2 regions of the Thaumasiovibrio clandestinus genome follow, and region 2 is predicted to be linked to the other one. Evidence: predicted binding sites of a transcription regulator. Region 2 holds the regulator's gene; the other holds the start of a gene.
The links. The regulator CRP, encoded in region 2, controls carbon source genes, mostly activating them, when cyclic AMP is high. The targets are predictions, from matches to a motif close to TGTGANNNNNNTCACA.

Region 1 (5,915 bases), on a different contig from region 2:
GATAGATGCACCACTTATCACCAGTTTGATGATGGTGAGCAAAACGCACACGATAAAGTACCGGATCGCGCATCACCATAAATGGCGACGCCATATCAATTTTCGCACGTAAACACGCGGTACCTTCTTCAAAACCGCCATCGCGCATTTTTTCAAATAGCGCTAAGTTCTCTTCAACGCTGCGCTCTCGGTATGGGCTATGTTTACCAGGCTGCGTTAATGTGCCGCGATACTGGCGGATCTCTTCGGGATTAAGCTCTTCTACATAAGCTAAGCCTTTTTTAATCAACTCAACAGCATAGCCATAAAGCTGGTCAAAATAATTCGATGAATAGCAAATATCACCGTCCCATTGGAAACCTAACCAGCGTACATCGTTCTTGATCGACTCAACGTATTCGATATCTTCTTTTTCTGGGTTAGTATCATCAAAACGCAAGTTACATTGGCCTTGATAGTCTTGCGCGATACCAAAGTTCAAACAGATCGACTTCGCATGTCCGATATGTAAGTAACCATTCGGCTCTGGCGGAAAACGAGTATGTACGTTGTTATGTTTGCCACTGTCTAAATCCGTATCAATAATGTTACGGATAAAGTTGGTTGGACGAGCATCAGAGTCACTCATCAAATACACCTCACGTGTGATTCAGTCTTAAATAGCGATAATTGCCTATCGTCCCAAATAATAGCGATGGACACAACTATTAGAGGCAGTTTCGAGCCTATCTGGATAAAAAAAACCCGCCAACGGCGGGATAAAGAAAATTTAGGCAATCATACCGAAAGCCAAAAACACAACATTCACTCAGGAATAGACGATTTATCAAAGTTAAACTTAGCAGTTGTCTTTGATCTGAAGTTGTCTCTACTTCGTTAAAGCGGGGGTAACGACACTCATGCCTATCATCTCGCTTCTTTATAGAGACGTTATCACCTCCCTATAAAGAAGCGGTCTCTTAATGAGACCGCCAGACTATCTGTCAGCTATTACTCAGCTGGGATATTCTTCATTTCACCTGCAATGATTTCAGCAAGTGGACCAAGAATAACTTGTAGGTTGTTATCACCTAGTTTAACAACACCTTTCGCGCCCAGTTTCTTAAGCTCTGCTTCGTTAGCTAAAGAACGGTCTTTTAGCGTTAAGCGTAGACGTGTAATACAAGCATCAATGTTTGTTAGGTTATCACGACCGCCAAGTGCTCTTAGGTACTCACGGGCTAGGTCACCGTTTTCAACATTGGTCGCACCAACTTCAACTTCCTCGTCTTCACGACCTGGAGACTTAAGGTTGAATGCACGGATTGCAAAACTAAAGGTAAAGAAGTAAAGCGCACCAAATGCTAGGCCAATCATCAGTAGAGTAAATGGCTTAGTTGCTAGACCCCAGTTCAATACAAAGTCAATTAGACCTGCCGAGAAACCAAAGCCGTGTAGCGTGCCAAACATATTAGCAACAACAAGAGACAGACCCGTGAACACTGCGTGCATTGCATATAGTGCAGGTGCCAAGAAGACAAACATGAACTCTAGAGGCTCTGTAATGCCCGTTAGGAACGAACAGAATGCAACCGAGAACAGTGCGCCACCAACTTGTGCACGACGGTGAGCTGGCGCTGCTAGGTACATTGCAAGTGCCGCACCTGGAAGACCAAACATCATTACTGGGAAGAAACCAGCCATGAATACCCCGGCAGTTGGGTCACCCGCGAAGAAGCGGTTAAGGTCGCCCGTTGCACCTTGGAATTCGCCCAAGCCGAACCAGAAGTACGAGTTAAGTACATGGTGTAGACCAACAGGGATCAAACCACGGTTCAATGTACCGTAAACGAATTGACCAATTGCACCTGATTCAGATACTGCATGACCGAATGCATCTATACCTGACTGGATAGAAGGCCATACAAAACCAGCAACAGCACCAACCGCAAGCGCGATAAGGCCGGCCATAATAGGCACTAAACGCTTCCCGGCAAAGAATGCAAGAAACTCTGGCAAACGGGTATTATAAAATTTGTTGTATGAGTGGCCTGCAATAACACCAGCGACAATACCGCCAAAGAATGACATATTAATATCAGCGTTAATGTTTGTTGCTGTGGCGGTCAATACAAAGAATGACACTGCACCAGCAAGACCTGCTGCACCTGATCCATCATGTGACAAGCCAATTGCGATACCCAAACCAAATAGTAACGGTAGCTGGTCAAAAATTGCTCCACCTGCTGTCGCCATAAATGGAATGCCTAATAAATCAGGCTGACCCAGACGTAGCAATAGTGCTGCAACTGGAAGTACTGCGATAGGAAGCATTAATGCTTTACCTAGTTTTTGAAGATACCCAAGAATATTCACCTTTCATTCCCCCTGTGTGGTTTCTTAGATTTTTAGCCGATAACTTTTTTTTGTTATCCGATTAAGTCACCTGCAGTGTATTCTTTTAATTTCGCCCCGCAAATTAAAACCTCCCTAAATGTGATCATTATCACCAGAACCAACCAAATAGCGATGATTTTGCTAGCCAGATCATAAAACTTATTTTATGATTCAAATTAATCAGAAAGGACACCATGATCCGATATCAATTTCTATGTAAGAGGTATTACCGTGAGACTAATCCCGTTATCTAAATCAGCAGACGTAGGCCTTTGGTCAGCTCGATACATTGCAGATAGAATCAATGCTTATCAACCAACTGCTGAACGCCCATTCATTCTTGGCCTGCCAACTGGTGGCACACCACTCGCTACTTATAAGCGCCTTATCGAGCTTTATAATCAAGGCGAAGTAAGCTTTAAACACGTGGTCACATTCAATATGGATGAGTACATTGGCATTCCTGCAGATCACCCTGAGTCATACCGCAGTTTCATGTATAATAACTTCTTCAATCACGTTGATATTCAAGAGGAAAATATTAACCTCCTCAACGGAAATGCTGAAGATATCACCGTCGAGTGTCAACGCTATGAAGAGAAGATCAAATCTTATGGTCGCATTCATCTCTTTATGGGCGGTGTTGGTAATGATGGTCATATCGCTTTTAATGAACCAGCATCTTCACTTGCTTCTCGCACTCGCATCAAAACATTAACAGAAGACACGCGAATCGCTAACTCGCGCTTCTTTGACGGTGATATCAACCAAGTACCAAAATATGCGCTAACCATTGGTGTTGGCACGTTGCTTGACTCAGAAGAAATCATGATACTTGTTACCGGTCACGGTAAAGCACAAGCATTAGAAGCTGCTGTTGAAGGCTCAGTTAACCACCTTTGGACTGTCTCGGCACTTCAGCTACACCCTAAGTCTTTAATTGTTTGTGATGAGCCTGCAACACAAGAGCTTAAAGTTAAAACTGTAAAATACTTCCAAGAACTGGAAGCTGATAATATTAATAACATTTAAGGATAATTCCATGTACGCGCTGACCCAATGCCGAATCTACACCGGTAGCGATGTGCTGGATGACCACGCCGTTCTAGTGGACGGTGGTCTTATCCACTCAATCGTTAAACACGATGAGCTACCGCCGAACACACAAGTTATTGACTTACAAGGGGCCAACATTAGCCCTGGCTTTATCGATTTACAGCTAAATGGCTGTGGTGGTGTAATGCTCAATGACGAAATCACCGCAGAAACGATGCAAACAATGCATCGCGCAAACCTAAAATCTGGCTGTACTAGCTTTTTGCCAACGTTGATCACGTCATCTGACGAAGACATGAAAGCAGCGATCGCCGCTACGCGTGAATATCAAAGCCAATACGCGAACCATTCTCTGGGTCTACATTTAGAAGGACCTTATCTCAACGTATTGAAAAAAGGCATTCATAGCACCGATTATATCCGCCGTTCTAACGACGCTATGATTGATTATATCTGTGACAATGCCGATGTCGTTGCTAAGGTGACCCTTGCTCCAGAACAAACGCCAGCAGAGCACATTGAAAAACTCGCTACCGCTGGTGTTGTTGTGTCTGCAGGCCATACCAATGCCACTTACAAAGAAGCACGTAAAGGATTTGATGCCGGAATCAGTTTCGCGACGCATTTATTCAATGCTATGACACCAATGATGGGGCGAGAGCCCGGCATGGTTGGTGCTATCTATGACTCTCCTGATGTCTATGCTGGTGTGATCGCTGACGGCTATCATGTTGACTATGCAAACATTCGTATCGCACAAAAATTGAAAGGTGACAAGCTGGTTTTAGTGACCGATGCCACAGCTCCAGCAGGTGCTGATATGGATCACTTTATTTTTGTCGGCAAGAAAGTATATTACCGAGATGGGAAGTGTGTTGATGAAAATGGCACACTTGGTGGATCAGCACTAACAATGATTGAAGCAGTTCAAAATTGTGTTGAACATGCAGGCATCGCATTGGACGAAGCTCTACGAATGGCAACGCTCTATCCAGCACGCGCTATTGGTACCGACAATAAACTCGGTATGCTCAAAAAAGGCCATGTGGCCAACATGACTATTTTTGATCGTAACTTCACTGTTCTTGCGACAATCGTCAACGGCGAATACGAGAAAAATTAATGAAGAATGGCGGACAAATAGGTAACGTAGATTTAGTAAAGCAGCTCAACAGTGCAGCGGTTTACCGCTTGATTGACCAGCAAGGGCCGATATCTCGAATCCAAGTCGCTGAAGTCAGTCAACTTGCACCTGCGAGTGTTACCAAAATCACCCGCCAATTATTGGAGCGCGGTCTCATCAAAGAGGTCGCGCAACAAGCTTCAACCGGGGGACGAAGAGCCATTTCACTCACAACAGAGTCGTCTCCCTTTCATGCCGTCTGTGTTCGAATTGGACGAAACTATATTGATATCACGTTATATGATCTCAGCGGCAAAGCCCTACAAAGCAGTAGCGACAAATTTAATTACATAGACAGTCATGAACTCGTAAATGGGGTTATTGCTCGAATTCAAGATTTTATCGAGCAACATCAACACAATATTATAGAGCTCGTCGCGATTGGTGTAACCCTACCCGGCCTTATCAACCCAGAAACAGGCATTGTTGAGTACATGCCAAATATTCGAGTTGATCGTCTTTCTTTAGGCGAAGAGCTCAAAGAGGTCTTTGGCGTGACCTCGTTTGTGGGCAATGATATTAGGGCGTTAGCATTAGCAGAGCACTACTTTGGTGCAAGCAAAGACTGTCATGACTCTATTTTGGTTAGTGTTCATAATGGTACTGGTGCGGGTATTATCGTTAATGGTCAAGTTTTCCTTGGTCATAATCGAAATGTTGGCGAAATCGGTCACATTCAAATCGATCCTCTTGGAGATAAGTGCCAATGTGGTAATTTTGGTTGCCTAGAAACCGTTGCAGCCAACCCTGCCATTATTGCTCAAGTAGAAAAGGCGCTCGCACAAGGCTTTGCCAGTGAGCTTCAATCTCACGAGAACATAACTATCGCAGGGGTTTGCCAAGCCGCAAATAATGGCGATGAACTTGCTAAACAAGTACTTGTTAAAGTTGGAAACCATCTGGGAAAAGCACTTGCAATCACCATCAACTTGTTTAACCCGCAGAAAATTATCTTAGCTGGTGAAATCACAGAGGCAAAAGAGTTATTGTTTCCTGCAATTAAACGCTGCATCCATACACAATCGCTAAGCAATTTTAACCAGAACCTAGAAATTGCAACCTCAGACTTATACGGTCAACGAACGATCGGCTCTTTCTCCATCATAAAACGTGCCATGCTTAATGGAGTCTTATTGCAAAAAATGCTCGAATCACCAAGCAAATAACGTTCTTTCATTAGCATAAAGAGCCGCCAATTCTTTGCCTCTTTATGCTATAGTTCCTGCCGCACCTAGGTGCTATAAGTGCATCGTTGACAGGGACAACTCAATATCATGGAACTTCTTTTTCTTGCCTCTGC
Region 2 (5,915 bases):
CGGCACAAGCCATTATGCAGGCGCAGCAAGTGTTACTTGATATGGGGGCGACACCATTGGTGAAAGCGAGCCAGAGACAGGCGATCTTAACCCCTGCCTTACTCGATGTGACAGCTATCGACGCCTTGCCAGATGAAGAGTATTTTGGGCCATTACTGCAGGTGATTCGTTATCACACTTTTGATGAGGCGATAACAATGGCGAACCAGACTCGGTTTGGTTTGTCGGCTGGACTGCTCTCAACGGACGATGCGCAGTGGCATGAATTTATCGAACAGATCCATGCTGGGATTGTTAATCGAAATCGTCCACTCACGGGAGCCAGTAGCAGCGCCCCATTTGGTGGCCCAGGCGCGTCAGGTAATTTACGCCCTAGTGCCTACTACGCTGCCGATTATTGTGCGTACCCAATGGCGTCACTGGAAGCGGATCATGTGCAACTTCCTACACCACGCCTGCCGGGGTTATCCGACGAATAGGCCTGCTCGAAACGAGCGGCGACGGAGGCTTTATGTATCAAAGGATGTTTGAGTTGCTGTGGCAAGATTACGTTGAGCGTTTATGCCCATCGGCACAGAAGGTGCATCATTTACTGAGTGAGGGGGAGCCTTTACGCAATGATCACATTGCATTGCGCACCTTTAACTTGCCAGAGGTTGGTCTGGATGTGATTGCCGCGCCTTTCATTGCGATGGGCTATGTACATAGCGGTGAATACCACTTTGAACAGAAGAAACTTTATGCGGCACATTTTGAGCACCCTGATCCTCAAGCGCCAAAAGTGTTTATTAGTGAATTGCTGGTTGGGCAGTGCTCATGTGAGTTGCAACAAGCCGTACGGGCGTTGGTCGGCCAACTAAAAGCGCCACTTCCCCTGCACAGTGAGGTGCTGCAGCTAGGGCGTCCATGGTCACTGCCGTTGGATACCTATCAATTACTGGCGGCAGAGAGTGAGTATGCCGCTTGGGTTGCAGCCCATGGCTATGGGGCTAATCACTTTACCGTAAGTGTGAACCAGCTATCGACATTTGGTGATTTAGCGGCACTCAATTATTACCTTATGGAAAATGGCTTTGTTATTAACAGTGCAGGGGGAGAAATAAAGGGCTCAGAGAAAGTGATGCTGGAGCAATCTGCAACGATGGCTGATAAGGTGTTAGTGACGTTTGATGATGGTGAGTTGATGATCCCAGGTGGCTTTTATGAGTTTGCCAAGCGTTACCCTGATGGAAGGGGGAATTTGTATCATGGCTTTGTCACGGCATCCGCAGATAAGATTTTCGAGAGCACTTACAGTGTGACATCATGAGGGTCGACAACAAAAAAGCCAGTAGTTATGCACTACTGGCTCTTAAAACTGTCAGCGTACTTTAAGACGAGACATTACATCATGAGATGATTAACGCGTACCGTATACCACGATTGTTTTACCGTGTGCAGAGATTAGATTCTGCTCTTCTAGCATCTTCAAGATACGACCAACGGTTTCACGCGAACAACCAACAATTTGACCAATCTCTTGACGAGTAATTTTGATCTGCATGCCGTCTGGGTGAGTCATAGCGTCAGGTTGACGAGCAAGATTCAACAGAGTTTGTGCAATACGGCCAGTTACATCCAAGAATGCAAGGTCGCCAACTTTTTGGCTGGTGACTTGAAGACGGTTTGCCATCTGTGCAGATAGACGCATTAGGATGTCTGGGTTGACTTGGATCAGTTGACGGAATTTCTTGTAAGAAATTTCTGCAACTTCACAAGGTGACTTCGCTCGAACCCATGCTGTACGCTCTTGACCTTCTTCAAATAGCCCTAACTCGCCAATGAAGTCTCCCTGATTAAGGTAAGAAAGAATCATCTCTTTACCTTCTTCATCTTTGATAAGAACTGCAACAGAACCTTTTACGATGTAGTAAAGGGTTTCACCCTTTTCGCCTGCATGAATCAAAGTACTTTTTGATGGGTACTTATGAATATGACAATGAGATAGGAACCATTCTAAAGTTGGATCAGTTTGCGGTTTACCTGGAACCATATAAATAACTTCCTCTGCGTTTGTTGCCCTACAACGATATCCTTATAATTGAGGGGTAACTCAATGAATGCGGTGCGTTGTCTAGGATTACGAAGCCCGTCGCACAAATGCTGGCGTGCTTGCTAATTTTGTCCATTGAGTTTACCGTGTTTTGGCGCTCATTTCTTGATATAGATCGATCAGAAATGAGCATTTATTAGTCATAAGTGTGCACATGATCACACACTGACGAGATAGTTGGCATTTGCGGGAGAGTAGTATGCAGTCACGCGTGAAATGGGTAGAAGGAATGACGTTCTTAGGGCAGTCAGATTCTGGTCATAGTGTTGTAATGGACGGAAATGGTGGAGAAAAAGCCCCAAGCCCAATGGAGCTAGTATTGATGGCGGCGGGCGGCTGTAGCTCCGTCGATGTGGTTGACGGGCTAAAGAGTGCTGGTCAGCTTGTTAGTGGTTGTGAGGCGACATTAAGCTCAGCTCGTCGTGATGTTGCGCCACGTTATTTTACCGCGGTGAATGTCCATTTTATCGTCATAGGGCATCAGATTGACTCCAGTATTGTAGAGCGTGTTGTCGCTGAATCATTAGAGAAGTATTGCTCGGTTTGTTTAATGCTGGGTAAAGGCGTCGAAATGACCCATTCCTATGAGGTGATTGAGGCATAACCCACCGGAAAAGGCGAGGGGAGCCATCTCCTCGTTAACCAGCGCAGCATGACTGTCTTGCGGCACCAGCATTAAACGGGTTAGCCGACTTTGCCTGTTTCGATGAGGTTGTGAATTAACGGGCGCATGATTAGCTCCATCGCAAAGCTCATTTTTCCGCCAGGGACAACAATGGTATTGTGCCGTGACATAAATGATCCTTGTATCATGGAAAGCAGGTAAGGAAAGTCGACGTTTTTAATGCCTCGAAAGCGAATCACAACAAAGCTCTCGTCCAAGGAGGGGATGCCTTTTGCGTTGAGAGGGTTTGATGTATCGACAGTGGGGACGCGCTGAAAGTTGATATGCGTGCGTGAAAACTGTGGCGTGATATAACTCAGGTAGTCGTCCATGGAGCGGATAATTGACTCCGTTACGGCTTCGCGTGAATGCCCTCTGTCACGTGTGTCTCGTACAAATTTTTGAATCCACTCTAAGTTGACAATAGGTACCATGCCAATGAGCAGGTCGACATGTTGAGCAACATTGGTTTCGCCATCAACAATCCCACCATGTAGCCCTTCGTAAAAGAGGACGTCACTGTTGTCAGGGAGTGTTTGCCACGGGGTAAATGTGCCTGGCATCAGGTTATAAGGGACTGCCTCATCAAACGTGTGCAAGTAGCGGCGGAACTGCCCGGTGCCACTCTCACCATATTGGCGGAAAAAGCGTTCGAGTGCTTCAAAATCATTGGCAGCAGGGCCAAAGTAGCTGATGTGGCGCCCCTGCTCTTTAGCTTTGCGAATTTCGATATCCATTTCTGGGCGAGTAAAACGGTGAAAGCTATCCCCTTCAAGCCAAGCAGGCGTTATCTGCATCATATTAAACATTTTTCGAAACGCTTCTGACGTGGTGGTCGTTCCTGCGCCGGATGAGCCTGTTACCGCGATAATCGGATGCTTTGCAGACATATTTGGTCCATTTTATTCACATGGGTGAAGCATGTTATTAACAGTTTGGGCGGATAATATCAAGTGTCTGCAAGACTTCTGAGATCGCGGCGAAGTTTTATATCGACGCTTTCATGTAATTCAGAGTAAACAATGACCGCTTCGCCATTCTGCAGTAAGCCTTTTAGATTTGCGACTTTTTGGCTAAGGCTGAGTTCGGATTCACCGTAGTCGGTTCCTTCGCGTAAGGCGTAGTTTTCGAGTAGGTTATCGAGGGTTTCTGGATCGATTTGTTGCCAAGGTATAATCATGTTGAATGTCGCCATTAGAAAACGGAAGAATGGTATCACTTAACAGTGTGGTTAACAGTGCGTTGATTACCGCACATGTTGAGCTTCTCATCGTAGTTGGTATTGATAACTTACTTCATTGTATAAGGTCAAGGTTTGGCAGTGGTTAAGGTGCTGGGTTTAGACTGAATAAGCGTTAAACCAGAATGGTACCGTCTGCTCTAACCAAAACACTGGCCGTAACACAGAGCCAGTAATAAAGCCTACATGACCACCGTGAGAGAGCAGCTGATACTCAATATTTTCTGGAAGCTGTGTTGTCGCCGGGATCACCGCTTCATCCATAAAAGGATCATCACTAGCGTGAATAATGCGTAGTGGTTGTGTGATGCGGTGCAACTTGTTGATACCACTGCACTGTTGATAGTAGTCATCGGCACTGTGAAACCCATTCAGTGGGGCAGTGACCTTGTCATCAAATTGCCAGAGGTCAGGCAGGGCGGATATGGCTGCGGGTGACAGAGTAAAGGCCTCTGGGTGGCGCGCGGCTTTATAGGCCGCGTTTCGTTTGAGTGAACGCAGCAAGTAGGTTTGATAAACCTGAGAAAAGCCGTGTTGAATACGGTTAGCGCAGCTGCTTAAATCCAATGGCGCAGAGATAACTTGGGCTGCATCGATGGCCGATTCGGATTGGTACTGCGCGAGGTAGTTGATAAGCATGTTCCCCCCCAGCGAGATCCCAACCGCAAATACTTGGCGTTGAGGGTGGTGGCGACGTAGCCATTGCAACACAAAGCGGGCATCTTTGGTTTGCCCGGAGTGGTAACTTTGCGGATAGTGATTTGGTTCACCACTACATCCACGAAAATGCATCATGACCCCGAGCCAGCCTTGCTGAGCAGCTGCATGCAAAAGGCCGTTGGCATAAGGACTGTAAAAACAGCCTTCTAAACCGTGGAAAAGGACAAATAGCGGCGCGTTTGGCGCCACTGTTTCAGCGGTCCACGCAAGGTCAATAAAGTCACCATCCGGTGTCGTGAGCCGTTGAGTGCGCGGCACAAACAAAGCTTCTCGGCGAAGAAATCGAGGTAACAAGGTTTGCAGGTGCGGGTTGCGAATCCCCTTGGCAGGACGAAAGTGATGACTATGAACCATACAAGCCTTTAATGAGCGGTTCTGCACCAAGCTGCAAGCAGTAGTATGCTAAGTTGCCGGGCTGTGCGTCGGCGTCATTTTGCGCGAGGCGAAAGGCTTCGACAGTACGGAGCAGATCTTCTTGTTGCTGCTGCTCCAACTTGAGTTCAAAGTTGAGAAGTTGCTGGTAGCCCGTTGACTTTAACTGTGACTTCAGTTGCTTGCGCATTTCACGATAAGGCAAGATTAAGGTCTGGCTCGATTCCAGTGCGATAATCAACGTTTGAATCTGCTCTTCGTTTAAGAAGACCTTTTGTTGATCAAGGTAAATCAACAGCAGGGCAAGATTAATATTGCCCTGATAATGATTTTGCAAACACAGACAGGCATGCTTCACGCCATTGCGTTGATAATGTGCAATGCCAAATTGCCAGAATTGATCTGCGGTTATTTGCATGTATCTCGGAACTCCTGCTCCATGCTCTCTAATTGCTCAGTTAGATCCATCCAAGCCATTTCGGTCTCTTCGAGTTGACGCTTCAGATCGGCTTGCTGCTGTAAGCATTCAGTCAGCTTACTTTTGTTCTCTGCGATATAGATATTGCTATCAGCTAGCGCACTTTCGCAGTTATCCAATTTTTCGGTGAGAGATTCTAACGTATCATCCAATTTACTTAACTGTTTACGCAAAGGGGCGGTTTGTTGACGAAACTCTGCCTCTAAACGTTTTTGCTCTTTGCGTGACAGCCCCGCGCTCTTGTCTGCCGCGGGTTCGACTTGCTGCTCTTTACGATCGTTGCGTTGCTGCTCTGTTAGCCACTTGTAGTAGTCGTCTAAATCGCCGCTAAATGGCTCAACACGACGGT

Region 1: the regulator CRP is predicted to act here: its motif matches at 2,475-2,490, upstream of nagE (N-acetylglucosamine-specific PTS transporter subunit IIBC).

The regions. Positions count from the first base shown of each region.
Region 1 is NZ_JBLBVL010000001.1:424,363-430,277, forward strand. It holds gene glnS (glutamine--tRNA ligase) at 1-628, opposite strand, end outside; gene nagE (N-acetylglucosamine-specific PTS transporter subunit IIBC) at 991-2,355, opposite strand; gene nagB (glucosamine-6-phosphate deaminase) at 2,608-3,408, shown strand; gene nagA (N-acetylglucosamine-6-phosphate deacetylase) at 3,419-4,555, shown strand; gene nagC (DNA-binding transcriptional regulator NagC) at 4,555-5,781, shown strand; gene ACKLNH_RS02040 (cation:proton antiporter domain-containing protein) at 5,890-5,915, shown strand, end outside.
Region 2 is NZ_JBLBVL010000009.1:101,635-107,549, forward strand. It holds gene astD (succinylglutamate-semialdehyde dehydrogenase) at 1-479, shown strand, start outside; gene ACKLNH_RS13550 (DUF1338 domain-containing protein) at 512-1,309, shown strand; gene crp (cAMP-activated global transcriptional regulator CRP) at 1,400-2,032, opposite strand; gene ACKLNH_RS13560 (OsmC family protein) at 2,292-2,696, shown strand; gene ACKLNH_RS13565 (phosphoribulokinase) at 2,777-3,646, opposite strand; gene ACKLNH_RS13570 (YheU family protein) at 3,706-3,936, opposite strand; gene ACKLNH_RS13575 (hydrolase) at 4,096-5,070, opposite strand; gene ACKLNH_RS13580 (TIGR02444 family protein) at 5,060-5,506, opposite strand; gene ACKLNH_RS13585 (ABC transporter ATP-binding protein) at 5,497-5,915, opposite strand, start outside.